Regions from separate parts of the Hominilimicola fabiformis genome, predicted to be linked through region 1. Evidence: predicted binding sites of a transcription regulator. Region 1 holds the regulator's gene; the other holds the start of a gene.
The links. The regulator Rex, encoded in region 1, represses fermentation and respiration genes when NADH is low (regulators of the CRP and FNR family bind a similar motif). The targets are predictions, from matches to a motif close to ATTGTTAANNNNTTAACAAT.

Region 1 (16,320 bases):
TAATTCCGACAAGTACATCAAATTCACCCATACGCAAATCTTTGATAATTTCCGCACGTTCGATTGTCGATATATCGGAGTGCATATAACGAACTTTAATACCTACACCGGTAAGATAATCGGTCAAATCCTCCGCCATACGTTTTGTAAGCGTTGTCACAAGCGTTCTAAAACCTTGTTCGGTACGCTTATTAATTTCACCGATAAGGTCATCAATTTGATTTTCGGTAGGTTTAATTGTTATTTTAGGGTCAAGAAGTCCTGTCGGTCTGATAACCTGTTCCGCAACAACCGTTGAATGTTCTTTTTCATAATCTGACGGTGTCGCGCTTGTGAATATTACCTGATTTAATCTATCTTCAAATTCTTCAAATTTCAAAGGTCTGTTATCAGCCGCACTCGGCAAACGGAAACCATATTTAATAAGCGTTTCCTTTCTGGCTCTGTCACCGTTATACATCGCACGCACCTGCGGTATTGTAACGTGTGACTCGTCTATAATCATAAGATAATCGTCAGGAAAATAGTCAAGCAACGTATACGGTGCACTTCCCGGAGCACGACCGCTTATATGTCTTGAATAGTTTTCTATACCTTGACAAAATCCTATTTCCTGCATCATTTCTATATCGTACATTGTACGCTGTTCAATTCTTTGTGCCTCGATAAGTAAATCACGTTCTTTGAAATACTTAACCTGTTCACGCATTTCAGCCTCTATTCCTGCAAGTGCCGCAATCATTTTTTCGTTGGTTGTAACATAGTGAGAGGCCGGAGATATAACTGCGTGTTGCCTTACACCTACAATTTCACCTGTAACTACGTTTACTTCGCAAATACGTTCTATTTCGTCGCCGAAAAACTCGACACGAATAGCGTTTTCACCGTTATTGGACGGAAATATTTCCACCACGTCACCTCTGACGCGAAACTTGTTTCTGACAAAGTTAATATCATTTCTTTCATATTGCATTGAAACAAGTTTTTTTAGAAGCTCATCTCTGTCTTTTACCATTCCTACACGCAAAGAAAGCATAAGATTTTTATAATCTTCAGGATCGCCCAAACCGTATATGCAAGATACACTTGCTACGATTATAACGTCCTTTCTTTCAAGCAAAGCAAATGTGGCACTGTGACGTAGTTTATCTATTTCATCATTGGTCAGTGAATTTTTCTCGATAAACGTATCGGTTTGCGGAATATATGCCTCTGGTTGATAATAATCGTAATACGACACGAAAAATTCAACACAGTTATTTGGAAAAAATTCTTTAAATTCACTGCAAAGCTGTGCGGCAAGGGTTTTATTATGAGCAAGTACAATGGTAGGTTTGTTCACTTGTGCAATGACATTTGCCATAGTGAAAGTTTTTCCCGAACCTGTTACACCGAGCAAAGTTTGGCATTTCTCGCCTTTTTTTATTCCGTCAACAAGTGTTTGAATTGCCTGCGGCTGATCTCCTTGTGGTTTAAATTCAGAAACAAGTTCAAATTTATCCATACAGCTCCCCTTCTTACTGGTTATTTCCTTAGATTTTTAACAAGTATATTTATTCTTCTTGCATTTATCGACGTATATTGTTCAACATTATTTCTGACTGCAAGCTGAATATTTTTACATACAGAAAAAATATCACAGCCATATTGTAAAATGACTGTCATATCTATATGTACACCGTGTCCTGTTTTTCTTAGGTTTATATTTTGCACCTTAATTAGTCCATTGATCTTTTGTGCCTCATGTATTGCTATTGAATTTATAACGTTATCTGAGATAATATAGTCACCCATATAACTGAATGTGGGTCTGACAATTGATTTATCAGCCTCGGCGGTTGTTATTTCCGAATCAAGATTTTTTTGAAATCTTCTTAACGGATGCAAGAAATATCCTGAAAATTCCTTCTTTATTTCAAATGTCGGAACAGGAATAACGTGTTTCCCTTCAACTGTACGCATTCTAAGTGCCATATTCATTTCTTCGGGTGTTGCAACATCCTCTATTCTTATAATTTGTTCAACCTCATGAACACCGATATTTTTAGCAATTTTATTTACCATTCCGTCAGATGTACCCAAAATCATAAGGCACTTAATCTTATTCCTTTTAAGAACTTTTTTTATTTCATTTACCTGCGACGGATTCATAAAAAGTGCGTGTTTAACAGACGCAATTTTTGTCGGTTCTTTTTTGGCAGATGTGCCGGCTATAACTTTTCCATGAGAAATAAGCAAGCCGTCATCAATTATAGCGTCAGCTCCGTATTGTTGCGAAACCATAACACTTCTGTAACTCTTTCCTGTTCCACTCGGACCTACAAATGCGATAACTCTCATAATTATAACACCTTAATTCTGATTTTGCTTGATTTTGTATGACAATGTCATAAGCGGATCTGAAAGGTGAACGTTTTCCACCGCTACGTCCTTATCGAATTTAAGTTCGGTATACGAAAAGTTCATAAGACCTTTAACTCCGCAATTAACTAATTTTTCAGCCGTTTCCATTACTGCCGCTTTCGGTACGGTAAGAATTCCGATGTCAACTCTATGCGAATTCAAAAATTCCTCAAGCTTATCTATTGACATAACTTCTATACCATTGATTTTTGTACCAATTATATTAATGTCATTATCAAAAATGCCTACAAGTTTAAAGCCTCTTTTTTCAAACGTATCGTGACTTGCCAATGCTCTGCCGAGATTACCGGCTCCGACTATAACAGTAGTATCTCCGTCATTAAGTCCTAATATGTCACCGATTTCGTTATAAAGATGTTCGACATTATAGCCGTATCCCTGCTGACCGAAACCGCCGAAATAGTTAAAATCCTGTCTGATTTGTGATGCAGTCACGTTCATTTTTACGCTAAGTGCATTTGAGGAAATACGCTTTATATCCTGCTTTAAAAGTTCGCCCAAATATCTGTAATAGCGTGGCAGACGTTTAACTACGACCGTAGGAACTTTCTTTTCATTTTCACTCATGTCCTCTAAACCCCTTGTTAATTATATAACATTTATTATATCACACTCATTTCGTTTTGTATAGTCTTTTTAAATGTATTTTTTTGTATTTTGACATTTTACACATATAAAAAAATGTCACAACAAGCCGATACTGACTTATTGTGACATTAGTTACTTAAATTAAATCATTAAGTTTTATCCATTTTTCAAGAGAATCTTTCCACTGTGCAACGTGCGGTATACTGTCTGCCAAGCCCAAGCCGTGAGAACCGATTGGGTATATGTGCATTTCATACGAAACTTGCACTTTGCTTAGTGCGTCGGCGTACATCAAAGAATTTTCTACCGGTACTGCCTGGTCTGATGATGTATGCCATATAAATGTAGGCGGTGTATTAGGTGTGACGTGTTTATAAAGCGACATAAGCTCTTTATCAGAATGTAATGCTCTTTCACCTATCAAGTTTTTTCTTGAACCGTCATGTCTGTATTCGAACATATCTATTACAGGGTAACACAAAATTGTCGCATCAGGCTTACAGCTTTCTTTATCTATTTCATCTGTATCTTCATACATTTTTTTATCGTAATGAACCGAAACCGACGCTGCCAAATGTCCGCCGGCACTTGAACCCATAACGGCAATTTTATCTTTATCAATGCCATACTTATCCGCATAGTATCTGACATATTTAACCGCACGCATTGCGTCGCTTATCTCAGCCGGGTGCTTGTACGGTGCAACTCTGTATTCAACCACAAATGCAGTAAGACCGATTGACTGCAACCACTTAGCATATGCAGTACCTTCGTGGTCGGCTCTTATTACATAGCCACCACCCGGAAAAATAATAACAGCACCTTTTGAATTTGCAGGATATGCCGTTATAGTCGGTTTTCTTGCCGCTGTTTCATCAGCCTCTATAAATTCTTCGTTCCAATAAGGAATCACGTCATTCCATAAATTCTCCATAATTAATCTCCTTGCTTTTCCGGATTTTCAACATAAGTATTGAATAAATCCATAAATTCATTAAGCTTACTTTTCTTGATTGTAAATTCTGTTTTACCGTTGCGGATTAAAGCACAGTACAAATCATCAATACTCTTAAATTCGATTTCTGTATCAGAACTGCTCTTGATACCTTTATATTTTATTTTCATAACGGTATCGCCGAGTGTTTCGTCTTTATATACTCCGTCAACCGCCAAACCGACAATGCTCTTGTATATTGCTTGTGTTATCTTTGTATCAACCTTTTGACCGTCAAGCACAAAAGTCATATCCGAATCGTTATGAGTTATGTCAATCGTATGTTCTGCTCCGTTATACTCTACCGTTACACTCTTAACTTCCGAAATATCAACAAGTGCCTGCAATTTACTTACAATGTTGTATGACGAGTCATTCGCAAAAGATATAATGTCCGATGAAACTTTAAATACCTGTTCCTTATATTTTACATAAGTCATATCACCTTCTGTGCGACCTATTGTAAGTGTTTCGGTATATTCTTCGCCGTATTTGCCTGTTGAATTGTCGTAAGGCTTAACGGTTATCATTAAAACAGGCGACTTTTCACTGAAACCGCCGTCAGCATTTTCAATCGGTGTAGTAAGTGAAATTTCCTCTATAGGAGCAAGTATTTTGTTATCGATATAGTCATCATTGGCACCACTCTGATACGGCTGTACCATTTCCCATACATTATTTGTGTTGTTATTTATATTGCTTAATATTCTGATTTCAATAGTTTCATCACTGCGGACAATTTTAATGTCATTAATATTGTCAATATTAATGTTGAAACGATTGAATTCTTTATAATAGCTGATAGGCTTTTTTAAAGTATCAACTTTAAAATCATACATTGTATAGACAGTATTATCGCCGTCTTTCATCACAAAATATTCTCCGAGTGTCGGACTCAAATCGCCGATAATCATTTTATCAATCTGACCGTTTTTCTTTTCAACTGTAACAGTGACTTGCGGATTGTCAAGTCCGTATTGTGATAAATCAACCGGATTTTCTTCAATCTTGTTTTTTGATGACAATGTTGAAATTGTACCGACAAGCGCACCGGCTTTTGAAGAATCTATTTCAGACGCATCCATATCATTTACGGACCATTCCGAATCGCCTATACTTTTTACCGTAATTGTACCGTTTTCACTCTCTGCCTTTACAGATAAAATATCGGTTGTATCAGCTGAATAGATACTGTATAAATCATCGGTTGTATCAACATTATTATCTTTTGACGTGTCAATATTACTTATAACAATCGTTCCGACAATAAGCACTATAATCACTGACGCGGCTATAATTATGCTTTTCGTTGTTTTACTCATAGATTTCTCCTTTTTATCCAAATTACAAGTCCGATTATTAATACGGTAATCGGTATTATAATTACAACAAATGCAAAAATAATTTTTTGACCTAAATCAGATAATGTAATAACATTGTTTACAAGTGTTTTTTCATCTACAGTAAAGCTTTCTTCGTTACCTATCATAAAGTTGGTCAAATTCATAAAATAATCATAGTTTGCAAGTCCGTAATTATTTGTAAGTGTTGTTTCGTCTATGGTTAAAAGCATAGTATTTCCCGATACATAAACCGATGAGGCGTGTTTGGCATCTACCGAAAGTTCGCTGACCGGATATTCACCGTCCTGCTCGCCGCCTACTTTTGAAACATTTTCATAATTTGAAGTCGTGTATGCTTTTTCTGAACTTGTCAAAACAGGTGTAACAGATATATCGCCATTTGATTCAAATTCTTGAGTTATCAATCTTGAATATGGGAAATATGCCAAAGTTCTTTGATTGTCTATTATACTGTCGGTAAATTCATATGATTTTACATTCGGCACGACAAGACTCATCGAACTTCCGCTCAACGAAACGGATTTTGATGTGTCTGTTTCAATTACAAGGTTATCGCTTACACCTATGCCCCATGATGATTTTAGATAGTCATACAAGTTAGTAAGATTTTTTGAATCGACATCAAGATAAACTTGTATATTACCGCCTTTTTGCAAATAAGAATCAAGTTTTGTGATTTCTTCTTTTGAAAAATCGGCCGTCGGTTTTGCAACAATCAACATATTTGCGTCTGACGGTATATCATCGGTCAATGTATTAACTTCTCCGACTTCAAAGTTTTCTGATTCAAGTTTAGTTTTTGCACCGTCAACAGCTATCTCATTATGTCCTTTTATTAGGTATGCCTTTTGTTGTGTTTCGCTTGATACATACTTTAATGCCGAAGTTATTTTATTTTCAACATTAAGTGATGTATACTGTCCTGTTTGTGCATTTACCCCGTACAATTCAGTCATAGTATATGTTTTAAACTTATCTCCGCCGTCAACAATGACAGAATTTGATTGCAGACTTTTGCCGTCAGTAACGTATTTCTTGCCAAAAGTCGGGTTAGATGTCATGTTAATATTTGTAACATTGATATTTTTATTTGCGGCGGCATATTTATCAAGCACCGTACGAATATTTCCGTCTTGTTCCGATTCACCGGCAAGAATATATATATCAACAGGAGTATCATAATTTTTAAGATACTCTTTTGTTTTATCTGAAAGTTCGTACATTTTATTTGACGTAAGGTCGATTTTTAAAGGTAATTTGTTGTTAAGCACGCTGACAAATACGTTTACAACAATAACCAAAACAACCGCTATTGCAATAGCAACGGAAGATACAAATTTATATTTTTTTACGTTATTCATTACATATCCTCCTATCTCATTCTGCGTCTTTCAAATACCATAACGGTAAAGAATAAGAACAGACCGGTGATGCTTAAATAATAAATTATCGGTTCAAAGTTAAGGATTCCGAGAGTAAAATCCGAAAATCTTTGTACAGGCGATAACCACAAAAGAATTTTTACAATTATTTCGTTTGAAACGTTTGACGCAACCGAGCCTAAAAGCAATGTAAAAATCAATACACCGTAAGTGGCAACTGCAGCGACAATCTGACTTTCCGTAATAGATGACATAAACGCACCGATAGCAAGTATTGCCGAACATAGCAGTATAAAGCCGACATAACAGCTTATTGTTTCCGCAATCGGCAAATTACCCGTAAACGCTAATATAACAGGATAAATAAGTGTTATAAGCACACCTACCATAAATATTCCAAATGCCGCAAGATACTTACCGAAAACTATTTCTTTTGTAGATATAGGTGCGGTCAGTAATAATTGGTCTGTCTTTTGCTTTCTGTCCTCTGAGAACAATCTCATTGTCAATAACGGCAACAAGAACAACGCCCAGTTATTGACGATTGAAAAGAAATTAGTCATTCTTGCAGTCATAAATCTGATATTTACAACATAGAACATTACTCCTGTTAAAAGAAGAAAAATAGTTAAAAATACATAACCGAGCATTGATGTAAAATACGAATTGAATTCTCTGTTAAATATCGCTTTCATTTGTATTTTCCTCCTTTTCTGACGTATTGTCAGTAAGTTTTAAGAATATATCCTCCAAAGACGGCTCGATTTCTTTTTGCATTAATATCGGTATTTCATTTTCCGCGAATGCAAAGAACATTTTTTTCTTTTCTTCTGCCGCCATTGCGTTATCAAATTCAAAATCATACGAATCATTTTCAGATGAAACACAGGTTACATTTGATATGCCGTCAAATGAATTTAGGATATTTTCGGCTTTTTTCCTATCGCCTGATATTCTGAACAACATTTTTTTATTATCACCAAGCTTATCCGAAAGATTTTTCGGTGTATCTTCTGCAACAAATTTGCCTTTATTTATAATAATTACTCTGTCACAGACTGCACTTATTTCGCTTAATATATGCGAACTTAAAATTACAGTCTTTTCTTTTCCGAGTTCCTTAATAACATTTCTTATTTCGATAATCTGCTTAGGATCAAGACCAACTGTCGGTTCGTCAAGTATAAGAATTTCGGGATCACCGATTAAAGCACCTGCAAGTCCCACTCTTTGACGATAGCCTTTTGACAAATTGGCAATTTTTCTGTTTTTAACATTATCAATCTTCACCATATCAATAACTTGCTGTATATGACTCTTTTCATCCTCGGTCTTGATTTTCTTCAATTCATATACAAATTCAAGATAATCCCACACTACCATATCAAGATAAAGGGGTGGTATTTCAGGCAAGTATCCTATTTTCTTTTTCACTTCAATAGGATTTTCTAAAATATCATAGCCGTCAATATTAACAGAGCCGTCTGTATATGAAATATATCCGGTGATAATATTCATAGTTGTTGATTTTCCCGCACCGTTAGGACCTAAAAATCCAAGAACTTCACCCTTTTTTACATTAAAACTAATATTGTCGAGTGCATATTTATCGCCGTATTTTTTTGTTAAGTTTGAAATAGTAATCACTTAAAACTCTCCGTTTCACAGATTAATTTGCAGACTGCCGAGAAATCAGATCGAATTTTAAAAAAACGAACTCGTCAGCGTACATTTGTACGGTAGAGTTTATTTTTTCAAAAAGTGCATAGGCAAGCCTATCAATATAGGCTTGCCTGCTATTTTTTTGATAAATTAAATCATACAAATTTGAATAATACTTCTGCACGTTCCGGACAATTTGCCAACAGTCTTAGAAGCTGAAAATTCGGCTCCTATTTTAAGGTTATTATACAATAACGTTATTAAATTATTATGAAAACATTATTAATTTTCTTTCTTTTCAGGTATTATGCTTATCGAAAGTTCCTGTAATTGTTCTTCGTCAACAACATTAGGAGCTCCCGACATAAGTTCTGACGCATTTTGTACCTTAGGGAATGCAGTTACATCTCTTAGACTGTCGTTACCTGTCATAATCATTGCAAGTCTGTCAAGACCGATCCCCATACCGCCGTGAGGTGCGGCACCGTATTTATATGCCTCTACAAGGAAACCGAATTTAGCCTCGATTTCTTCATCAGAAAGCCCAAGTGCCTGGAACATTTTTTGTTGAAGTTCATAATCTGTAATTCTGATTGAACCGCTTGAAAGCTCTGTACCGTTAAGGACAAGGTCATATGCCTTAGCCGTAACTTTACCCGGATCAGTATCAAGATATTGAATACACTCGTCCATAGGCATTGTAAACGGATGGTGCATAGCAAGCCAAGAATCTGTATCTTCGTCATATTCAAAGAATGGGAATTCAGTAATCCAAAGGAAGTTAAATCCTTCAGGAATTATATCAAGTTGCTTTGCAACCTTTAATCTAAGTGCGCCGAGTACAGGAAGTGTTACTTTATTCTTATCTGCAACGATAAGTACAACGTCACCCTTTTGAGCACCTACTTTATTTAATATTGCGTCAAGTTCACCTTCGCCCAAGAATTTTGCAAATGCACAAGTCGGTTCATCATCAACCCAACGAACAAATGCAAGACCTTTTGCGCCTATTCCCTTAACGTATTCTGTAAGCTTGTCAATTTCTTTTCTTGTAAGCGTCTTTGCCGCGTCTTTTGCAACGATTGCTCTTACCGAGCCGCCGTTTTCGATAGCCGAAGTAAACACGCCGAAACCGCAATTCTTAACAAGTTCTGAAATATCGCATATTTCCATACCGAAACGAGTATCAGGCTTATCTGAACCGTAACGTTCCATAGCGTCTTTATAAGTAAGTCTTGGAAGCGGTAATTCTACGTCAACATCAAGAACTTCCTTAAACAATCTTTGTATAAAGCCTTCGTTCATTTCAAGAATATCCTCAACATCAACGAATGACATTTCAAGGTCAATTTGCGTAAATTCCGGCTGTCTGTCTGCTCTTAAGTCTTCATCTCTGAAGCATCTTGCAAGCTGAATATATCTGTCAAATCCTGCAATCATCAAAAGTTGCTTGTACATTTGAGGTGACTGCGGAAGCGCGTAAAACTTTCCGTGATGTACTCTTGACGGAACAAGGTAATCTCTTGCACCCTCAGGAGTTGACTTAATCATCATCGGTGTTTCGATTTCTATAAAGCCGTTTTCATAATAATAATCTCTTGCAACTTTTGCAATCTTACTTCTCATAATCAAGTTATCCTGTAAAACCTTTCTTCTAAGGTCAAGATAACGATATTTCAATCTTAATTCTTCGTTTACGTTAGTATCGTCAACAATTTCAAAAGGAGGTGTCTGAGCCTTTGCCAACACTCTCAAATCTTTTACGTCAATTTCAATATTACCTGTTTTAATTGCTGTATTCTTGCTTTCTCTTTCACGAACAACACCTTTTGCCATAAGTACATATTCGCTGTGGCAATCAGACGCTTTTTCAAATATTTCTCTGTCTGTCGAATCATCAAAAGCAAGCTGAACTATACCTGTTCTGTCCCTTAAATCTATAAAAATAAGATTTCCCAAATCTCTTACTTTTTGTACATAACCGCCTACTACAACTTCATTGCCGATTCCTTCAACATCTCCGCAATAGTGAGTACGTTTTAAACCTTGCATTGTATCCATGTCTATTCCTCCATATAAATTTACATACTTATTATATTTTACCCTTATATCAGCTTTGTGTCAAGTCAAAATGCCGATTTTTGACTTATTTCTATACAATTACTTTATTTTTTTATGACAATACTTGATTAAATCCGTATTTAGTTTTATAATATGACAATGTGAACATTAAATTAGGAGGAATATAATGAGTAAACAAAACAAAGAAAACACTCAATCGTTTATGAATAATGTTACTATAATTCTTATTTCACAAGTGCTTGTAAAAGTTCTTGGTATGGTTTACAGAATTGTAATAACAAACATTGACGGTTTCGGTGACGAGGGACTGGGATTTTATAATGTAGGATTTCAGATTTATACCCTACTGCTTGCAATTTCATCTGTCGGAATACCTAATGCAATTTCAAAAATGGTTTCCGAACGTGTAGCACTTGACGATTACAAAGGTGCACATAAGATTTTCAAAACGGCTTTATTGCTGTTCTCAATAATAGGTCTTGTAACGACTGCGGTTCTGTTCTTTGGTGCGGATATTTTTGCACAGCATATAATTAAAATTGACGGCTCTCAATATGTAATGCGTGCGCTTGCACCGTCACTGTTCTTCGTTTGTGTATCTTCCGTAATCAGAGGATATTTCACAGGTATGAAGAATATGAAAGCAACAAGTAATTCACAGGTACTTGAACAGATTTTAAAATGTACACTTACTATTGTGTTTGTATACCTTTCAATCGGTCTTGCACCTGCAATTATGGCATCTTGGGCTAACTTTGCAACATCTGTTGCAACTGCGCTTAGTATGCTTTACTTAGTATACTTCTATTGTAAACGTAAAAGCGGTATCAAGGAGCATATTGAAGAATCAAAAGGCGAAACAATTAAGATTTCAGGCAGACATCTTATGATGAGTATTCTTATGATAAGTATTCCGATTTCACTTGGCTCTATCATTACAGCTATAAACAGAGTTATCGACACAGCAACAATAAGTCGTGGTATTGAAGTTGCATTTGCAGCATTAATTCCGGCACATGGCAACGTCGGCGATATTATAAATCCGACCGCCGAGCAACTTAATCAGGAAATTGCAAGATTATCGGGACTTCTATCAAAGAGTGATACACTTTACAATATGCCTTTGGCGGTAAACTTCGCTTTTGCAACAGTTCTTGTTCCGTCAATCGCAGGTGCGTTGGCGGTAAAAGATTATAAAGAGGCCTCTTCAAAGATAAACTATTCATTGCTTATTTCAATATTAATTATCTTGCCTTGCGCAATAGGTTTGATAACTCTTGCTGAGCCGATTTATAAAATATTGTATTTCAGCACTTCGAGCGGTTTTGAGCTTTTACAGCTTGTTTCGGTATCGCTTATATTTGCGGCACTTGCACAAACTATGACAGGCTCGCTTCAAGGTCTTGGAAAAGTTTATGTCCCTGCAATCAGCTTGTTGTTTGGATGTATAGCGAAAATTGTATTAAATATTGTACTTATAAGAATACCGTCAATCAATATTTACGGTGCGGCAATAAGCTCTATTGCTTGTCAGTTCATATCATGTGCAATATGCTTTGTTGTTCTTGCAAAGAACTGCAAACTTAACATCAAGCCTATGAAATATATCGTAAAACCGATTATAGCAGGTGTTGTTATGGGCATTGTTGCAGTCGGTGTTTATAAGCTTTCAATGCTTGTATGCCCATCTGGATTTATAGGTAATTTGATTTCCACTGTAATTGCAATAGCGATTGCGGCGGTTGTATATTTCTTTACGGTGTTTATGCTAAAAATTCTTTCAGAAGACGAAATCAAACAGCTTCCTATGGGTACAAAAATTTACAATGGTCTTGTTAAATTAAAATTCTATAAAGCACAGTAAATTCAAAAAATCTTTGCCATACGGTAAAGACTTTTTTGATAGTTACTTAAAAGTACCTACTTGTTATAATAACAAAAACACGTTATAATCATTTCAGAGGTGGTAATATGACACAGAATGAAAGACTTGATTTTCTTATTAATCATCTGATAAGTGAGGACAACAGATATAGCAATATAGTTATCCCAAAAGATTCCGAAGAAAAATTTAATTTATTCCGTTCTCTTGTAAACGTCAGAGAACCGAAACAAATTAGTAACGAATTTATAAAGCTACAAGATGATTATTTGCAAGAACGATTGACGGAAATTAACATAACCGACGCATATGATTTACAAGCAATATCGAACAAATTATACCTTTGGCAAGGTGATATAACAACATTAAAATGCGGTGCAATAGTAAATGCCGCAAACAGTGCAATGCTCGGTTGCTTTGTGCCTTGACACAAGTGTATTGATAATGCAATTCATACGTTTTCGGGTGTTCAGCTTAGATTGGAATGTAATCGCATTATGAAGCTACAAGGTCACAAGGAACAGACCGGTGCTGCGAAGATAACAAAAGCATACAACTTGCCTTGTGATTACATTCTTCATACGGTCGGTCCTATTGTATACGGACATCTTACCGATGAACACCGCAAACTTTTAGCAAGTTGTTACCGTTCTTGTCTTGAGTTGGCTGAAGCTAACGGTGTAAAATCAATAGCTTTTTGTTGTATATCAACAGGTGAATTTCATTTCCCAAATGATATTGCCGCACAAATAGCCGTTGAAACAGTGAAAGACTATTTGAAACATTCTGAATTGGAAAGGGTGATTTTTAATGTTTTTAAGGATACCGACAAAAAAATCTACGAAAAATTACTCAAATGAGATAATTCATTTGAAAGAAAAACTTGATAAAGCCGATGCTGTTGTAATCGGTGCGGGTGCAGGACTTTCAACTGCGGCAGGTTTTACTTATGCGGGCGAACGCTTTGAAAAATATTTTTCTGATTTTAAGCAGAAATACGGCTTTACAGATATGTATTCGGGCGGATTTTACCCGTTTGAAACACTTGAAGAATACTGGGCGTATTGGAGCAGATACATCTACATCAACCGCTATATGGATATACCGAATAATTTATATGATATGATTTTGAGTTTAGTAAACGGTAAAGATTATTTTGTTATTACCACTAACGTGGACCATTGTTTTCAGAAAGCTGGTTTTGATAAAAAACGCCTATTTTACACTCAAGGCGACTACGGTTTACTTCAATGCAATATGTTTAGATGAAGATATTTATAAAGTTATAAAAGATGTCAAGGAAGTGATATAATGCACGATATATGGAATCCGTGGCACGGTTGCGTGAAATGCAGTGAGGGTTGCCAAAATTGCTATATGTATTTTTTAGACCGTGTTCGTGACAAAAGCGGCTCGGATATTTATAAAACAAAATCAGGATTTGACTATCCTCTGCAAAAAGACCGTTACGGCAATTATAAAGTGCAGAGCGGTGAGCTTATTCGCGTATGTATGACGTCAGATTTCTTTTTAGAAGAGGCTGACAAGTGGCGCGAAGAAGCATGGGATATTATAAAGCAACGCAGTGACGTAAAATTTTATTTGCTTACAAAACGTCCCGAGAGAGTGCATAAATGCCTTCCGTCAGATTGGGGCAACGGTTGGGAAAATGTATTTTTTAATGTTACCGCCGAAAATCAAAAACGTGCCGATGAACGTATTCCGCTATTACTTGATTTACCGTTTAAACACAAAGGAATAATGTGTGCTCCATTTATCGGTCCTATCAGTATCGAAAAATATCTGCAAAGCGGTCAGATAGAACGTGTAGTATGTGGCGGCGAAAATTACGACGGTTCACGTCCTTGTAATTTTGATTGGGTTAAATCATTGCGTCAAGAATGTGTATTGCATAATGTCACATTTTGCTTTATTGAAACGGGTACTTATTTTATAAAAGACGGTAAAAAATATCGTATACTGAAAAAATCTACACAAAGCGAAATGGCGTATAAATCGGGTATGAATTACATCGGTAAACCGATTAAATTTAAGTTGTGTGATAATTTCGGCTTTGATATACCCGAAAATGAATTATATGTACCCCACTATCGCAAAAATTGCGAACATTGCGGAAGTAAACTAATTTGCAACGGTTGTTGTGATTGCGGTAAATGTGATTAAGAACTTTGAAACGAATTTTCAGCCGCTAAAACTTCGTTTAACATAGGTATAGATACAGACGCACCTTTTCTTGATACTGCAATAGCTGATGCAACTGACGCAATTTTTAAGGATTTTTCAACAGTGTTCCCCATTGCTATTTGTGCAAAAAAGTATCCTGTAAATGTATCTCCCGCGGCAGTTGTATCAACGGCATTAACCTTAAATGACGGCTGAAAAACGATTTTTTCGGTATCACTATACATACATCCTTCACTTCCGAGAGTAAGAACGATTTTTAGTTTTGGATAATTCTTTGAAAAGTATTTTAAACCGTCTTTTGGATTATCACATTGAGTAAGCTCAGACATTTCTACTTCATTCAGAATTATATAGGAAAGCATATTAAAATCAATCTTTTTTATTTTATCGTTATACGGTGACGGATTTAATATTATGCACATTCCCTTTTCGTATGCTTTTTCTACGATATAGCCTATCATATTTATTTCGTTTTGAAGCAAAAGTATATCGCCTTTATGAAATTTATCAAGCACTTCATCAACAAATTCTTCGGTTATTTTTGCATTTGAGCCGGAATAAAGAAAAATCGAATTATCACCTTTGCTGCTTACTTGAATAATAGCGTGTCCTGTTTTTTCGTCTACTTTTTTTATATTAGATATATCGACACCGTTTGACTCTAAAACATCTGCAAGCATTTCTCCGTCAGTTCCGATACAACCGGCGTGATAAACTTCCATACCCGCCTTAGCTAAAGCGACTGATTGGTTAAGACCTTTTCCGCCAGGAAATACTTGCATTGAATTGCTTGTTTCGGTTTCTCCTATTGCGACAATATGGTCTAAATTATATACAAAATCAATATTGCACGAACCAAAATTCAAAATTTTCATAACAGTCACACCCCATATAAAACCGAATTTATTTATCTTTTGTCTTTTTAGGTTTGCCGAGTCCATTACAATATGGGCATATAATCTTGCCTATATCGGGATTCCATACATATTTTTTCCCGCAAACCGGGCACTTTTTAAATATTGGTATAATTGTCATTTGTATCACTCGCTTTTAATATAATTTATTTATCTCTTGCCGAATATTCGGTCGGCCACATACCGGTTTCACGTTTGAATGTTTTTGAGAAATAGTATGATTCTTTAAATCCGACTGCGTCGGCAATATCTTTTATTCTTAAATCATTATTTTCTTCGATTAATTTCTTTGCTTTTTCTATTCTGTACTTAGTTACATATTCATTGGGTGATACGCCTTTTTGGCGTTTAAACAATCGGCTTATATAACTTGGTACAAAACCGAATTCTTTTGATAAAACATCACTTGTAATGTTTTTATTATAATTATTAATCAGATATTCTTCCACTTCATTTGCAAGCTGTTCATATCTGTCAGGATCACGTTTATCGTTTCTCAATGTTGCCAATATTGATATAATATCAGCTATAAACGCATCGTATGAAACAAAGCTTGCAAGTGCATTGACGAATTCTTTTTTTACACTTGTATTTTTCCGCTTCATATGATTCGGATAATTCAAGGTGTAAGTATCCAGAATTATATTCAATAAACCGTTTATTTCTTCTTGTGTACAATCAGAGGACATCATATTATTCATTACGGCGGTTAATTTGTTTTTCAATTCATCGTTGTTTCTGTTTTTTATTGCAAAAACAATACTGTCGACATCTGCTTTTGAATATGGCTGTGATATATCTTCATAACTGTCCGACAATGAAT
Region 2 (16,320 bases), on a different contig from region 1:
CTATATAAAACTTACGTTTTATCTTATGATTATTATGAGTATCGGCACATATATTTTCGGTTTGACAACTGATAGCTTGGTGTTTGCGGAAATGGATTATAAAGCATGGATACTGTCGGTGGCTATATCACTTATTATAACGCTTGGAGCAGTGCCGCTTTTTCAAGTGGGAGTACGCTGTGAGGGTGCGTCAACCGCGGGGATAGTATCAGCATTTGAACCGATTACTTCAATAATACTCGGTGCGATATTCCTGGGCGAAACAATGGGATTGGTGCAGTATATCGGCGGTGGTTTGATAATTTTGGGTGTGGTATTGGCAGAAAAGTATGGATAATTTATGAATAAACATTAGATAAGACAATCTCTGATTACATTGGTTGTCTTTATTTTTGCCAAATGCCTTGATTTTTTTCTGTGTTTGTGTAATAATACATATTGGATAATAATGCGGAGATAAAAATATGAGAAAAGTTAATACCACAATTAAATATATAGAACCGTATTCAATCGCGGAAGATGCCGGAATTGAAGTCGGGGATAAGCTGATAAGCATTAACGGACACGATTTTCACGATATACTGGAATATCGCTATCTTACAGCCGAATATGAAGTTACTCTTGAAATACTGAAAAAGGACGGTACTACCGAAGTTATAACGGTTGAAAATGATTACGACGACATAGGTATTGAATTTGAAGAGGGACTTATTGACGAGGCACAAAGTTGTCGAAATAAGTGTATATTCTGTTTTATAGATCAGTTGCCTAAGGGTATGCGTGAAACGGTTTATTTTAAAGATGATGATACGAGATTATCGTTTTTGCAGGGAAACTATGTAACGCTTACGAATATGTCAGACGAAGAAATAGACAGACTTATAAAAATGCGTGTTTCGCCGATTAACGTATCGGTTCAGGCAACCAATCCCGAACTTAGATGTAAAATGCTGAATAATCGTTTTGCGGGTAAGTGCTATGACATAATGAAAAAGTTTGCGGCTAATAATATTTATATGAACTGTCAGATAGTGCTTTGTCCCGAAATTAATGACGGCAAGGAACTTGACAGGTCAATATCCGAACTGGCGGCACTGTTCCCAAATGTAAACAGTGTATCAATCGTTCCTGTCGGTCTTACACGCTATCGTGACGGACTTTATCCGCTGAAACCGTTTACAAAGGAAACTTCCGCACAAACAATAAAACAAGTTGAGACTTGGCAGAAAAAACTGTATGATAAACTTGGAACAAGGCTAATTTATCTTTCTGACGAATTTTATTTGAATGCGGAATTGCCTATACCTGACGTAGAAGTGTATGAGGGTTTTCCGCAGCTTGAAAACGGTGTAGGATTGATTGCCAGTATGGCAGAAGAATTTGATTCGGCAATTAAACTTGTGAAAAACAAAAAGTATGACAGAAATGTAACTCTTGTAACAGGTGAGGCGGCGGCATCTTTTATAACGGGTTTGTCGGAACGTCTTATGGAAAAGACAGACGTAAAGATAACTGTTTATGCGATAAAAAATAACTTTTTCGGCGGAGGCGTAAACGTTTCGGGACTTGTCACGGGCGGAGATATAATCGACCAGCTTAAAGACAAGCCTATAGGGGATATAATGCTTATTCCGCACAGTATGCTGAGAGATGAAGACGGGATTTTCCTTGATGATTTGACTGTATCAGACGTTGAAAAAGCGTTGAATGTGAAGATAGAGCCTGTCATAAATGACGGATATGAATTTATTGAGAAAATCTTGGGAGAAGAACTTGAATTTTAAAGGAGAAGAATATGAAACCATTGGTAGCGATAGTCGGCAGACCGAACGTCGGAAAATCGACTTTGTTTAATAAGATAACAGGAAAGAGAATAAGTATAGTAGAGGACACACCGGGTGTAACGCGTGACAGAATTTATTCTGACGCAGTGTGGCTTGACAAGCACTTTACGCTTATCGATACAGGCGGTATCGAGCCTGCGTCAAAGGACGAAATCCTTGTACAAATGCGCCGTCAGGCACAGCTTGCCATTGAAATGGCAGACGTTGTTGTGCTTATGACAAACGTAAAAGACGGTGTTACGGCAAATGACCAGGACGTTGCACAAATGCTTTTAAAGGCGAAGAAAAAGATTGTGCTTGCCGTAAACAAGGTTGACAATACAGGCGATCCGCCGTTTGAATTTTATGAATTTTATAATTTGGGACTTGGCGATCCGATTGCTATTTCATCAACTCACGGTTTGGGTGTAGGTGATTTGCTTGACGAAGTTACTCACTTGTTCCCTGAGGACGCAGATACGTCAGATGACGAGGATGAAATTAAAGTTGCGGTAATCGGTAAACCGAATGCAGGTAAATCGTCGCTTATAAATAAAATTTTAGGTGAGGACAGAGTTATTGTAAGTAACATCGCAGGAACAACGCGTGACGCAATCGACTCACATTACGAAAAGAACGGCGACAAGTATCTGTTTATCGATACCGCCGGTATGAGAAAACGCGGTAAGATTGACGAAAACGTAGAGCGTTACAGTGTTGTACGTTCGCTTGCGGCGGTTGACAGAAGTGACGTGTGCGTTATTATGATTGACGCAAACGAGGGTATTACAGAACAGGACACAAAGGTTGCCGGCTATGCTCACGAGCAGGGTAAGGCTTGTATTTTTGCGGTTAATAAGTGGGATATTGTTTCTAAAGACACAAAGACTATGAAAAACTTTACAATGCGTGTGCGTGAAGAATTTGCGTTTATGTCTTATGCGGAAATTATATTCATCAGTGCAAAGACAGGTCAGAGAGTTGACAAGCTTTTGGAACTTATCAAGAAAGTAAATGAGCAGCACAAGAGAAGAATTACAACCGGTATGCTTAACGACGTCTTAAACGAAGCAATGGCAAAGCAACAGCCGCCGTCAGACAAGGGCAGACGTTTAAAGGTTTACTACGGTACACAGGCTGCAACAGCACCGCCGACATTTATTTTATTCGCAAATTCAAAGGATTTGTTCCACTATTCGTATTTGAGATTTATCGAAAATCAAGTGCGAGAGGCATTTGGTTTTGAGGGAACACCTATAAAGTTTATCGTAAGAGAGAAAAATGAAAAGAAAATGTAATGGGAGATAGTTATGACATATTTAATAATTGCCTTGACGGCAATAATATCATATTTAATCGGTTCGGTTAATTTTTCTATACTGCTTTCAAAAATGCTGAGCGGTAAGGACATCCGTGAAAGTGGTTCGGGAAATGCGGGTGCAACGAATATGTTAAGAACATACGGCAAGAAAATGGGTGTTATAACACTGTTGCTTGACGTGTTAAAAGGCATAGTCGTGATACTTTTATCAAGACTTGTAAAAAATATTGCGGGTACAGATGAAATATATCCTGTTATAAGCTATGTCGCAGGTGTATGCGTAATTCTCGGTCATAATTTTCCGCTTTACTTCGGATTTAAAGGCGGCAAAGGCGTTGCGACTTCGCTGGGCGTTGTGTTAATGCTTGACTGGAAAGTCGGACTTATTGTGGCTGTTGTTGCAATAGCGGTTATGGCAGTAACAAGGTATGTATCGCTCGGTTCAATCTTGGGCGGTGCAATGTACATAGTTATAGAAATCGTTAAAATGATTGTTACAAAGAACGTTGATGTAATTCAGCTTGTGTGCGTTGTTATTATCGGCGGACTTTTAATAGCAAGACATCATGCAAATATAAAGAGATTACTTAGCGGTACGGAAAACAAACTTGGAGCAAAAAAAGGAGAAGTAAAATGAAAATTGCAGTAATTGGCTCAGGCGGTTGGGGAACTGCCATAGCGATACTTTTATCTTCAAGAGGACATAATGTATATTTATGGTCGTGGATACAGGAAGAAACGGACAGACTGAAAAAAGACAGAGAAAACAAAGAATTTTTGCCGGGAGTGAAATTTCCGGATACAATTTATTGCAGTCACGATATGGCTGAATGTACAGACGGAGCGGAGCTTATTATAACAGCCGCACCGTCACCGGCAACGAGAACAACGGCGAAACAGCTTTCACCGCACGTTAAAGAGGGACAGAAAATAGTAAATATATCAAAGGGACTTGAAGAAGGTACACTTTTACGTCTTTCACAGGTGTATAAAGAAGAAATTCCGCAGGCGGATATATCTGTTATGAGCGGTCCGTCACACGCAGAGGAGGTTTCAAGAGGACTTCCTACAACGAATGTTGTTGCGTCGGAGCATATTGATACGGCTAAATTTATTCAAGACGTGTTTATGGGAGATATGTTCAGAGTGTACACTTCAACCGATATAATAGGTGTTGAACTTGGCGGAGCACTTAAAAACGTTATCGCACTTTGTGCGGGAATAAGTGACGGACTTGGTTACGGCGACAATACAAAAGCGGCGCTTATGACAAGAGGTCTTGCTGAAATTGCAAGACTCGGCAAGGCTATGGGTGCAAATGAAAAGACATTTATGGGACTTAGCGGTGTAGGTGATTTGATTGTAACTTGCACAAGTATGCATTCGAGAAACAGACGTGCCGGAATACTTTTGGGTCAAGGCAAGAGTTTAAAGGAAACTTTGGAAAGCGTTCATATGGTTGTTGAGGGTGTAAACACCGCAACGGCGGCATATGAAATGGCACACAAATATAATGTTGAAATGCCTATTGTTGAAGAAGCTTATAATATTTTGTACAATGGCAGAAATGCAAGAGAAGCGGTATTATTGCTTATGACGCGGGAGAAAAGAGAAGAAAAATGAATGTAATCGTAGTAGGCGGCGGTAAGGTCGGAAGAAAGCTTGTAGAGGATTTTAATTATGAGGGCGATGACGTAGTTCTTATTGATATTAAAAGTGAAATCTGCGACCGAATTCAAGATGATTATGATGTAAGGTGCGTATGCGGGAGCGGTACTGACCTTGAAACTTTGCGCGAGGCGGAGGCTAACAAGGCAGACATATTTATTGCCGTTACGGAAAATGACGAATTTAACGCACTTTGCACCGTTATGGCTAAAAAACTCGGTGCGGACAGATGTGTTGCAAGAGTGAGAAACAGAGAATATTTTAAACAGCTTGATTTTATGCGTAACGCTCTCGGAATAAATCTTATAGTAAATCCCGAATACGCAACTGCTTGCGAAATATCGAGAATACTTCGTTTTCCTGCAGCAATCAAAACAGAAACTTTCGCAAAAGGCAGAATTGAACTTATTGAATTTAACATCAGTTCGGATAACGCACTTTGCGGAAAAGCTATTTTTGAGATATACAAAAAGTTTAAGATAAAACTTCTTATATGTGCGGTGCAACGCGGTAATGAGGTGTATATTCCGAACGGTGATTTTGTTATCGAAAGCGGAGATAAACTTCACATAACCGCATCTCACAGAGATGTTGCGAAATTTATGCATGAGATAGGTGTTATAAACACAAAGGTTAAAACCGCAATTATAATCGGCGGCGGAAGAATATCGTTTTATCTTGCGAAACAGCTTCTTGAAAGCGGCATAAGGGTTAAAATTATAGAACACAATATGAACAGATGCAAGGAATTGACCGAGCATTTGCCGAAAGCGGATATTGTGTGTGCCGACGGAACAGATAAGCACGTTCTTGCACAAGAGGGCATTGACAGAGTTGATTCGCTTGTTGCACTGACGGGTATTGACGAAGAAAATATGATTATATCAATGTATTCGCAGTCAAGATTTGTCGATAAGATTGTAACAAAGGTAAACCGTCTTTCATTTGCGGAGCTTATGGAAAACACAGGCGTGTACAGTATCGTTACGCCTAAAAATATAACCGCGAATATTATAATCGGTTATGCAAGAGCTATGAAATCGGCAAAGGATACGGAAATGAGAACTCTTTACCGAATAGTAAACAATAAAGCTGAAGCTATGGAATTCAGAGTTACAAGAGAATCCGAGCTTACTTCAAAGTCACTTTCACAGATTAAGATGAAACGTAATGCTTTGATTGCAGCAATTCTCAGAAATAACAAGATTATGCTGCCGGACGGTGAAAGTAAACTTGAAGTCGGTGATACTGTTGTGATTGTGACAACACATCATATTACCACACTCGGCGATATACTTGCATAGCGGTTACGAAAGGAAAAGATATGAATTATAGGATGATAGCATATTCCGTAGGACGAATACTTGTAGCTGTTGCGGCAACAATGCTTGCACCTTTGGGATTGTCTTTGCTTTACGGTGAGTCAATAGCTTTGGCGTATGTAATACCGATAGTAATATCCGTATTAATCGGACTTTGTGTATCTGCAAAAGCGCCGAAAAATAAAAGCCTTTACGGACGTGACGGAATGTTTATCGTTGCGATAGGATGGATTGTAATATCAATAATCGGTTGTCTGCCGTTTTATATCAGCGGTCAGATACCGAGTTTTGTGGACAGTTTTTTTGAAACGGTGTCAGGTTTTACAACAACCGGTTCATCTATACTTACAAATGTCGAGGCACTTGACAAGAGCTTGCTTTTTTGGCGAAGTTTTACTCATTGGCTCGGCGGTATGGGTGTACTTGCGTTTGCAATGGCGATTTTTTCGTCAAAGGATACAAGAACAACTCATATGATGAGAGCGGAAATGCCGGGACCTGTTGTAGGCAAACTTGCAAGCAGATGGCAGTTTTCGCTTAGAATACTTTACGGAATATATATAGCGCTTACGGTCATTGAATTTGTGCTTTTGCTGTTCGGCGGTATGCCTGTATTTGACAGCTTGCTCCATACGTTCGGCACAGCCGGTACAGGAGGCTTCGGAATAAAGAATAGTTCCGTTGCGTATTATAACAGTGCATATATCGATTATGTTATCGGTATATTTATGATGTTGTTCGGATTGAATTTTAACGTGTATTTCTTGATAATTGCAAGAAAATTCTCACAGATAAAGAGTAATGATGAAGTTAAGTGGTATATAGGAATGATGATAGGTGCAGCGGTAATTATTGCGCTTAATATTATGCCTATGTATCACGGATTTGGCAGAGCGTTCAGATATTCATTCTTCCAAGTGTCGTCAATTATGACAACGACGGGATATTCAACTGCCGACTTTGTGCGTTGGCCTATGCTTTCGCAGATTATACTTGTATTATTGATGGTAGTCGGCGCGTGTGCAGGCTCAACAAGCGGCGGTATGAAAGTTACAAGATTTATTATACTTATGAAAACAGCCACTCACTCAATAAAAAAAGCGGTAAGTCCGCGAAGTGTATTTTCGGTTAAGGTTGACGGCAAAACGGTTGAAAAGAATATCGTAAACGGTGTGTTGGGATATTTCGTTGTATATATGTTGTTTGCGGCTGTGTCAATTCTTCTTATCAGCTTTGATAATAAGGACTTTACAACAACGGTTACTGCCGTAATTGCGACAATGAACAACATTGGTCCGGGATTGGGATTGGTAGGCCCGACAGGAAGTTTTGCCGATTTCTCGGCATTGTCAAAAATAGTGATGTCAATAGGTATGCTTGTAGGCAGACTTGAATTTTATCCGATACTTATATTGTTTTCGCCGTATGCGTGGAAACGAACTTAAAGAGTCTGACGACAGCTCCGAAAATTACATCGGAAGATGTGATTTTTGAGTATTTTTTGGAGAAAGCAAATAAATTATGAATATTATCAGAAAAATTTTATTTCACAAAAGAATAAATACGGCAAGGCGTATTTCGTTTGGATTTGCGTTGATTATCCTTGTAGGAGCATTGCTTTTAATGTTGCCGATTTCATCTAAAGAAAGAGTTGTGACGCCGTTTTTGTCGGCATTGTTTACAACAACGTCCGCAACTTGCGTAACAGGGCTTACGCTTATAAATGTCGGTGCATATTTCAGCTTGTTCGGACAAGCTGTGATACTATTTTTAATTCAGCTCGGCGGTTTGGGATTTATGACGATACTTTGTATTGTGTTTATAGTTTCAAACCGACAAATCGGACTTAGAAACAGAATGCTTATAGCACAGACAATGGGTACGGAAAGCCTTGAGGGAATAGTCAAACTTGCAAAGCACGTTTTGCATATAACGGGAATTATAGAATTGTTGGGCGCGATAGTGCTTTCAATACGTTTTGTACCGAAATACGGATTTTTTAAAGGAATGTGGTTTAGTATATTTCATTCCGTATCGGCATTTTGCAATGCGGGATTTGATATAATCGGTGACGGAAAAAGTATGCTTTCATACAGACACGATCCGCTTGTACTTTGTACGCTTGCGATACTTGTTGCCATAGGCGGATTGGGTTTTATTGTGTGGGAGGATATTATCGCAAAAAAATCGTGGAAAAAACTTAACGTGTATTCAAAAGTAATAATTTTGGCACAGATATTTTTTATTGTCGTGGGTACATTTGTGTATTTCATTCTTGAATACGGCAACATAAATACAATCGGTGCTGAAAGTGTCGGTCAGAAAATATTGGCGTCATTCTTTCAGTCGGTCACAACAAGAACGGCCGGATTTGACGCACTTATACAGAATAATTTAACCGACTTGTCAAAGGCTTGGGGAACGGTGCTTATGATGATAGGCGGCGCTTCAGGCTCGACTGCGGGCGGCGTAAAGCTCGGAACGGCTGTACTTGTAATAATGACTTTGATTTCCGTATTGCGTGGCAAATCTGATGTTGTTATTCACGGCAGAAGAGTTGCTCACACGACTATTCTTCAAGCAATGGCATTGCTTGTATTGTGGCTTGTGCTTGTTGTGGGCGGTTCGGTGCTTATAAGTTATATTGATAATCAAGATTTGATAAATTCGATATACGAAGTGGCGTCGGCATACAGTACGGTCGGTCTTTCGGTCGGTGTATCGGGGAGCGCGTCCACATTTACAAAGATTTTGCTTATTGTATATATGTTCTTCGGCAGAGTGGGCATTATGACGATAAGCGTTGTGTTTATGACTCGCATCAGAAAAACTAATGATATAAGGTATCCGGAATGTAATTTCATTGTCGGATAGCAGAAAGGCTAAGGATTTGTTATGAAAACTTTTACAGTAATAGGATTGGGCAGATTCGGAACATCTGTTGCAACTCAACTTTTTAATATGGGTTATGAAGTGCTTGCGATAGACAAAAATATGGATAAAATAAACGCTATTGCAAATTTGGTAACAAGAGCGGCTTGTACCGATGCAAAAGACGAAAGCTTGTTAAAACAACTTGGAGTGAAAAACTCGGATTGTGCAATCGTGTGTATCGGCGGTGACGATATAACGGACAGCGTACTTACAACTCTTGCACTAAAAGATATGGGAGTTAAGCAGGTTGTCTGTAAAGCAAAGGATAATATGCACAAAACCGTACTGAAAAAAGTCGGTGCGGATAATGTTATAATTCCCGAACAGGAGGCAGGCGTTAAAGCCGCAATAGAACTTGTTTCGGACAGATTGTTTGATATAATCGAATTGTCGGACGAATACAGTATTGTGGACGCTGTTGTACCGAACACATGGATAGGCAAGAGCATTATGGAATTGTCTGTTCGTAAAAAATATAACGTAAATATTGTTGCGATAAAGAGTAATAACGGCGGTAAGGTGAATATTTCACCTGAACCCGAATACAAATTTAAAGATACCGATATTGTTGTGCTTGTAGGAGATACCGAGTCGATAAACAGATTGGAAAGTATATAAAAGACTGTATATAAAAAGTATTGCTGAAAATGCAATACTTTTTTTGTTTGTTTTAAATAAGAAAGTAATGAATTATATATGAAAAACTTACAAAGAATAAAAATATCAAAAAAACTATTGACAAAAGTTTAACAATCTCGTATAATAGTGTTGTAAAGATTGATAAATAAATAACGATAAAAATTTATCAATCTAAATAAACAAAGTCAATAATAAAAATTCGGAAGATTTCATACTATGTCAAAACAGAGTCTTCTGTAAAAACATCTTATCAGCCTACAATAAGATGTAAAGAAAAACTAACAACCCGTAGGCAGAAAGGCTATGGAATTATTATGGCAGAGATTAACGTAAATGAAATGATTGACGGCTACGTTGCAAAAGCACAAAAAGCTTTGAACGAATTTATGGCACTTAATCAAGAACAGATTGACGCAATCGTAAAGGCAATGACTCTTGCAGGTCTTGACAAGCATATGGAGCTTGCAAAGATGGCTGTTGAGGAAACAGGCAGAGGCGTGTATGAGGACAAAATAACAAAGAATATGTTTGCAACAGAATATGTTTATCATTCAATCAAGAATGAAAAAACAGTCGGCGTTATTGCTGAAAACGACCTTGAAGATTACGAAATTATAGCAGAGCCTGTAGGCGTTGTATGTGGTGTTACACCTGTTACAAACCCTACATCGACAACAATGTTTAAGTCTTTGATTTCCGTTAAGTCAAGAAACCCTATTATTTTCGGTTTTCACCCGGGTGCTCAAAAATGCAGTGCGGCGGCTGCCAAGATAGTTCTTGACGCGGCAGTTGCGGCAGGTGCGCCTGAAAACTGTATACAGTGGATTGAATACCCATCAATCGAGGCAACAAACGCACTTATGAATCATCCGGGTGTTGCAACAGTTCTTGCAACAGGCGGCAGCGGAATGGTTAAGGCGGCATACTCAACAGGTAAGCCTGCACTTGGCGTCGGTCCGGGTAACGTACCTTGCTACATTCATAAGAGTGCTGACCTTGAACAAGCGGTTAACGACCTTATCCTTTCAAAAACATTCGACAACGGTATGATTTGTGCGTCTGAACAAGCCGCAATCGTAGATAAGGCAATCGCACCAAAATTTGAAAAACTTATGAAGAAATACGGCTGCTACTTTGCAAAGCCTGATGAAATTAAAAAGCTTAGTGATTACTGCATCGACAGTGAAAAGGGTGCTGTAAACCCTGTAATTGTAGGTAAGCCTGCAACATGGATTGCGGAGCAAGCGGGAGTGAAAGTTCCTGAGGGTACGAAAATTCTTCTTGCAAAACTTGACGGCGTAGGTCCTGAATATCCACTTTCAAGAGAAAAGTTGAGTCCGGTACTTGCATACTTTATCGTTGATTCAACAGAAGAAGGAATCGACAGAGCAGAAGAAATGGTTATGTTCCACGGTATGGGACACTCGGCTGTTATTCACGCAAATGATGAAGATGTAATTCAAAAGTATGCTGCAACAATGAAAGCAAGCCGTCTTATCGTAAATTCACCGTCATCACACGGTGCAATCGGTGACATTTATAATACAAATATGCCGTCACTTACACTTGGTTGCGGTAGCTACGGCGGTAACAGTGTCAGCGGTAACGTTACAACGGTGAACCTTATAAATCAGAAGAGAGTGGCTAAGAGGAGAGTAAATATGCAGTGGTTTAAAGTTCCGGATAAGATTTATTTTGAGCATAATTCAATTCAGTACCTTGAAAAAATGCCGAATATCACTCGTGCATTTATCGTAACAGACCCGGGTATGGTTTCTCTTGGTTATGTGGATAAGATTTTGTATTACCTAAGAAAGAGAACGGAGCACGTTCATTGTGAAATTTTCTCAGATGTAGAGCCTGACCCGTCAATCGAAACAGTAAAACGCGGTGCACAGATGATGGACGAATTTAAGCCAGACGTAATTATCGCACTTGGCGGAGGCAGTGCAATGGACGCCGCAAAAGGTATGTGGCTGTTCTATGAACACCCTGATGTAGACTTTAATTCACTTAGACTTCGTTTCCTTGATATAAGAAAACGTGCGTTTAAGTTCCCTAAGATGGGTAATAAGGCACAACTTGTAGCTATTCCGACAACTTCCGGTACAGGTAGTGAAGTAACAAGTTTTGCGGTTATTTCGGATAAGAAGAATAATATGAAATATCCTCTTGCAGACTACGAACTAACACCGAATATTGCGATTATCGACCCGCAGTTTGTAATGTCACTTCCGAAATCAGCAACTGCCGACACAGGTCTTGACGTGCTTACACACGCACTTGAGGCATATGTATCTGTAATGGCGTCGGATTACACAGACGGTCTTGCAATGAAAGCTATTCAGCTTGTATTCAAGTATCTTCCGAGAGCATACAAGAACGGTGCTGAGGACGCAGAGGCAAGAGAAAAAATGCACAATGCAAGTTGTATGGCAGGTATGGCATTTACAAACGCATTCTTGGGACTAAATCACTCAATCGCTCATAAAATCGGCGGTGAGTATCACGTTCCTCACGGCAGAGCAAATGCAGTATTGTTGCCGCACGTAATTAAGTATAATGCGTCAATACCTTCAAAGTTTGTGTCATTCCCTAAGTATAAGAAGTTCATCGCAGATGAAAAGTATGCTGAAATCGCAGCATTCTTGGGACTTCCTGCAAAAACAACAGAGGAGGGCGTACAGAGCCTTATAAATGCGGTTATAGACCTTATGAAAGAAGTTAATGAGCCGTTGTCATTCTCTGAATGCGGAATTGATGAAGAAACTTATATGAGAAATGTTCCTGACATTGCAAACAAGGCTTTTGAGGATCAGTGTACAACTGCAAATCCGAAGTTGCCGCTTGTTAAGGAAATTGAACAGATTATGATAGACGCTTATAAAGGTGTAAACTAATTGTTGAAATTTATCGGAAATAGGTATATAATTGATTTCGGAATATAAAGTTCTGTATTCCATAATCAATCAACGGGGGGTTACCGAAAGGTAGCCCCTTTTCCTTTTTACTCAAAATAACGTAATGTCAGAATTTGTTGTGAAACGAAAAAATAATGAAAATGTCATATAAAAGCACTCATTTTATGTTATAATATAAATAATTAATTTAATCGGCATATAATAAATTAGGAAGGAGCGATTTTAAAATGGAAGAAGTATTTGATAAAATAAAGGAACACGCAAACAAAGCTAAGGACAGCGCGGTGCAGGTGACAAAAACAGTCATTGAGAAAACAAACAACATAGTAAACCAAACAAAATTAAAGTTTTCAATAAGCGAAACGAAAAGCAAAATTAAGGACATCTATACCGAAATCGGTAAGTCTGTATATGAAAATTATAAATCAACAGGCGAAGTGATTGACGATATGGAAGAAAAGTTCGGTAAAATCGACGCTATGACGGAGGAAGTTAACGAGCTTAAAGAACAGCTTTATCAGCTTAAAGAAAACGTAAAGTGTCCGAAATGCGGTGCGTATAATCATTCTGATGATGTGTACTGCTCAAAGTGCGGTGAAAGAATTTACAACGTAAATTCAGACGATACAGACAGTTATGACGATGATGAAGTTGTTATAATAAATGCTAAAAAACCTGAAACAGAAGAGGATTAATTATATGTCCGGTAGATTTGATAAGTTTTTTGATTATGCCTATGAAAAGGGCAGAGATATTGCTAAGAAATTTCACGGAAATAAGGGTGACAAGATGGATAAAAAGGGAATGAACATAGAATCATATGACGGTCAGGACGCTTTTTACACAGGCACTGACGAGGAATATGAAGAATTTTTGAAAAATGTCGATGTAAAAACAGATAATGATGCCGACGCAGAGCCTGTTGAAAACACTCAAAGAATTAATTTGAACGAAACGATTAATATTCAAAGTGTTATCGATAAATTCAAGAAAAAAGCCGGTGACATTGAAAACGGTGCAAGAAAGTTTAAAGACACGGTTGTAAGCAAGGTTGATGAATTTAAAGCTAAAAAAGAAGCCGAAAATACAACTGAGGCTGAAAACGAAAAAGAAGAAAAAAAGAAAGATAATTCTTTTGAAAAGGTTGTAAAAACGGCAGAGGATATTAAGGAAGATATTAAAAATGCCGTTGACGAAAGCGGTATAAAGGAAAAAGTTAAGAATACCGTTAAAAATTCGGTTGAAAAGATTGACAATAAGCTTGATAACATTCGCGAAAGCGTTGTTTCTGTATCTGAAATGTCAGACAGATTTGATGATGTTGAAAGCAAAATTCAAAATGTGTCAGAGGATATTGACGGCTTGAAATCGAAGATTAAAGATATTTCGGAAAAGTTGAATATTATTGATGTTCAAGATAACGAAAGAATGAAAGAACATAAGGATAATTATTCCGAGATTAAAAATTCGGTTGATGAAATAGCGAAAAGTGTTTCGGAAGTTAAACAAGCATTTAATTCGATTTCAAAACTTAATGACAGTGTGTTCGATTTGAAGAATACACAACTTAATACAAAAAATACAATTTCAGAACTTGAATCGAGTTTTGTAAAACTTAAAAAGAAATGCGTTCTCGGTGTAACCGTGCTTAGCATTTTAAGTGCGATTGTGATTGTGCTTGAAGTTGTATTAATGCTTTCATAAAATAGAATGATACCTGAAAAGATCATAAGTAAATTATGGTCTTTTTTGATAGAAAAATTATGGTCTTTTTGTAAACAATTTTTTAAATCTATTGACATAAACGTCAATAAGGAATATACTAATATGTGTTGTATGTGTTAAACATATAACGAATATAACGACTTATCTGCCCGCTGATAAGCGTTAGAATATAATAATTGTGGGCAGAAAGGCTATGGAATATAATTATGAATTTTGGCAGATTTGGAAAAATAGCAAGTGTATCATTGATTGGTGCAATGCTGCTTGCAGGTTGTTCGGGAAACGGTCAAACTGTTATGAAAATAGGCGATACCAATATTACGGAAGGTGCGGTTAATTTCTTTGCAAATTACGGAATGGGTACAGAGGACGTAGACGCCGCAGTTGATAATCTAAAGAAAGAATATCTTCTAAAAGAAGTTGCAAAGGCAATGGATATAACTCTAACCGACGATGAGGCTAAACAAGTTAAAAGCACTATTTCAAATTTTAAGGCTCAACAGGGCGGTAAAAAAGCCGGCGATAAGTTGCTTAAAAAGTACGGTGTTGATGATGATATAATTGAAACAATTATTTCGGCATCAACATATTCACAGCAGGTAATGGATCAGCTTGACGTTGCAGAACCGACAGATGATGAAGTTAAGCAGTATTTCGTAGATAATTATTTAAGAGCAAAGCATATTCTTATTTCAACAAAGGATATGACGACAGGTGCAGATCTTGATGAAGACAAGCTTGCAGAGGCTGAAAAGAAAGCAAACGAAATTCTTGAAAGAGCAAAGAACGGTGAAGATTTCGATGCACTTATAAAGGAATACAATGAAGACCCGGGTATGGAATCAAATCAAGACGGATACTTCTTTACAGACGGTGAAATGGTTTCTGAATTTGAAGATGCGACAAAGTCAATCGAGCCGGGCGAAATTACAATGTGTAAATCAGATTACGGTTATCACATCATAAAAAGATTACCGATAGACGAATCGGATTCAAAGTTCGGTGAGTATTTGGAAAACAATAAATCAGCAGTTCAGTCGGCAGTTACTTCAAAGAAACAAGAAGAGGCTCTTGAAAAGAAAGCTGAAGAATTGGGTATCAAGGTAGAGGTAAACCAAGATAAGATTGATAAAATGGTTATTCAGCCAAAGGATACGCCGGAACTTACAACAGAGGCGGAACCTACAACAGAGGCTAAATAAAATGACAAATCAAGCAAGTCTGTTATAAAAACAGACTTGCTTTTTTAATCTTTTTTCGTACAAAAGTCTTGACTAATGTCAAAAAGTATGGTATAATTCCATATGTTGTTGACAAGTATGCCGATGTGGCGGAACTGGCAGACGCCCGGGACTTAAAATCCCGTGGGAAGAAATTCCCGTACCGGTTCGACCCCGGTCATCGGCACCAAATGACTTAGAACTTTGTTCTAAGTCATTTTTTGTTGAAAAAATATAATATTAATTAGTGAAATAATATTGTAATACAAAACAAAATATGATAAAATAAAACTGATGGGCGGTATTTCGGAAGAAAATTGCACCTGACATTTAGTGCGTTGCGGTGATATTATCGGAGGTGATAATATAAACGCAATAGGATTTATCGGAGCGGGAAAATGCGGTATGAGTCTGGCTTACTATTTCAGAAGCAAGGGCGTAAATGTAATCGGTTTCTCGTCACGAAGTAACAATACGGAAGATTTTGAGCTTTACAGCCGTGAAAAGCTTATAAATAATAGTGACATAATTTTTATAACTACAAATGATGATAATATCCAAACGATTTGGAACAAAATCAAGGATATGAATTTAAAAGAGAAAATTATATGTCATTGCAGCGGCTCTGTGTCAAGTGAAATTTTTAAAGGTGCAGACAGTGAAAATGTTTGCAGTGTTCATCCGATGCTGGCATTTAACAGCAAGCATACGTCATTAAATGCAATATCAAACGCTTTTTTTACTGTC

Region 2: a site for Rex is predicted at 9,803-9,822, ahead of adhE (bifunctional acetaldehyde-CoA/alcohol dehydrogenase). Genes of this name have one in related genera too.

The regions. Positions count from the first base shown of each region.
Region 1 is NZ_JAJEQM010000007.1:102,570-118,889, reverse strand. Features, by position in the region: gene uvrB (excinuclease ABC subunit UvrB) at 1-1,504, opposite strand, end outside; gene LKE05_RS06590 (Asp23/Gls24 family envelope stress response protein) at 1,525-2,340, opposite strand; gene LKE05_RS06585 (redox-sensing transcriptional repressor Rex) at 2,353-2,991, opposite strand; gene LKE05_RS06580 (alpha/beta hydrolase) at 3,149-3,946, opposite strand; gene LKE05_RS06575 (DUF4340 domain-containing protein) at 3,949-5,328, opposite strand; gene LKE05_RS06570 (GldG family protein) at 5,325-6,731, opposite strand; gene LKE05_RS06565 (ABC-2 transporter permease) at 6,743-7,447, opposite strand; gene LKE05_RS06560 (ABC transporter ATP-binding protein) at 7,431-8,399, opposite strand; gene aspS (aspartate--tRNA ligase) at 8,697-10,466, opposite strand; gene LKE05_RS06550 (putative polysaccharide biosynthesis protein) at 10,663-12,360, shown strand; partial or broken gene LKE05_RS06545 (protein-ADP-ribose hydrolase) at 12,468-13,238, shown strand; partial or broken gene LKE05_RS06540 (SIR2 family NAD-dependent protein deacylase) at 13,189-13,635, shown strand; gene LKE05_RS06535 (DUF5131 family protein) at 13,690-14,562, shown strand; gene LKE05_RS06530 (ribokinase) at 14,559-15,458, opposite strand; gene LKE05_RS06525 (hypothetical protein) at 15,487-15,618, opposite strand; gene LKE05_RS06520 (response regulator transcription factor) at 15,644-16,320, opposite strand, start outside.
Region 2 is NZ_JAJEQM010000005.1:56,055-72,374, forward strand. Features, by position in the region: gene LKE05_RS04705 (DMT family transporter) at 1-337, shown strand, start outside; gene LKE05_RS04710 (DUF512 domain-containing protein) at 465-1,784, shown strand; gene der (ribosome biogenesis GTPase Der) at 1,796-3,121, shown strand; gene plsY (glycerol-3-phosphate 1-O-acyltransferase PlsY) at 3,134-3,781, shown strand; gene LKE05_RS04725 (NAD(P)H-dependent glycerol-3-phosphate dehydrogenase) at 3,778-4,767, shown strand; gene trkA (Trk system potassium transporter TrkA) at 4,764-6,116, shown strand; gene LKE05_RS04735 (TrkH family potassium uptake protein) at 6,137-7,579, shown strand; gene LKE05_RS04740 (TrkH family potassium uptake protein) at 7,656-9,008, shown strand; gene LKE05_RS04745 (potassium channel family protein) at 9,030-9,686, shown strand; gene adhE (bifunctional acetaldehyde-CoA/alcohol dehydrogenase) at 10,022-12,607, shown strand; gene LKE05_RS04755 (zinc ribbon domain-containing protein) at 12,856-13,323, shown strand; gene LKE05_RS04760 (hypothetical protein) at 13,328-14,332, shown strand; gene LKE05_RS04765 (foldase protein PrsA) at 14,560-15,555, shown strand; tRNA gene LKE05_RS04770 (tRNA-Leu) at 15,675-15,763, shown strand; gene LKE05_RS04775 (Rossmann-like and DUF2520 domain-containing protein) at 15,907-16,320, shown strand, end outside.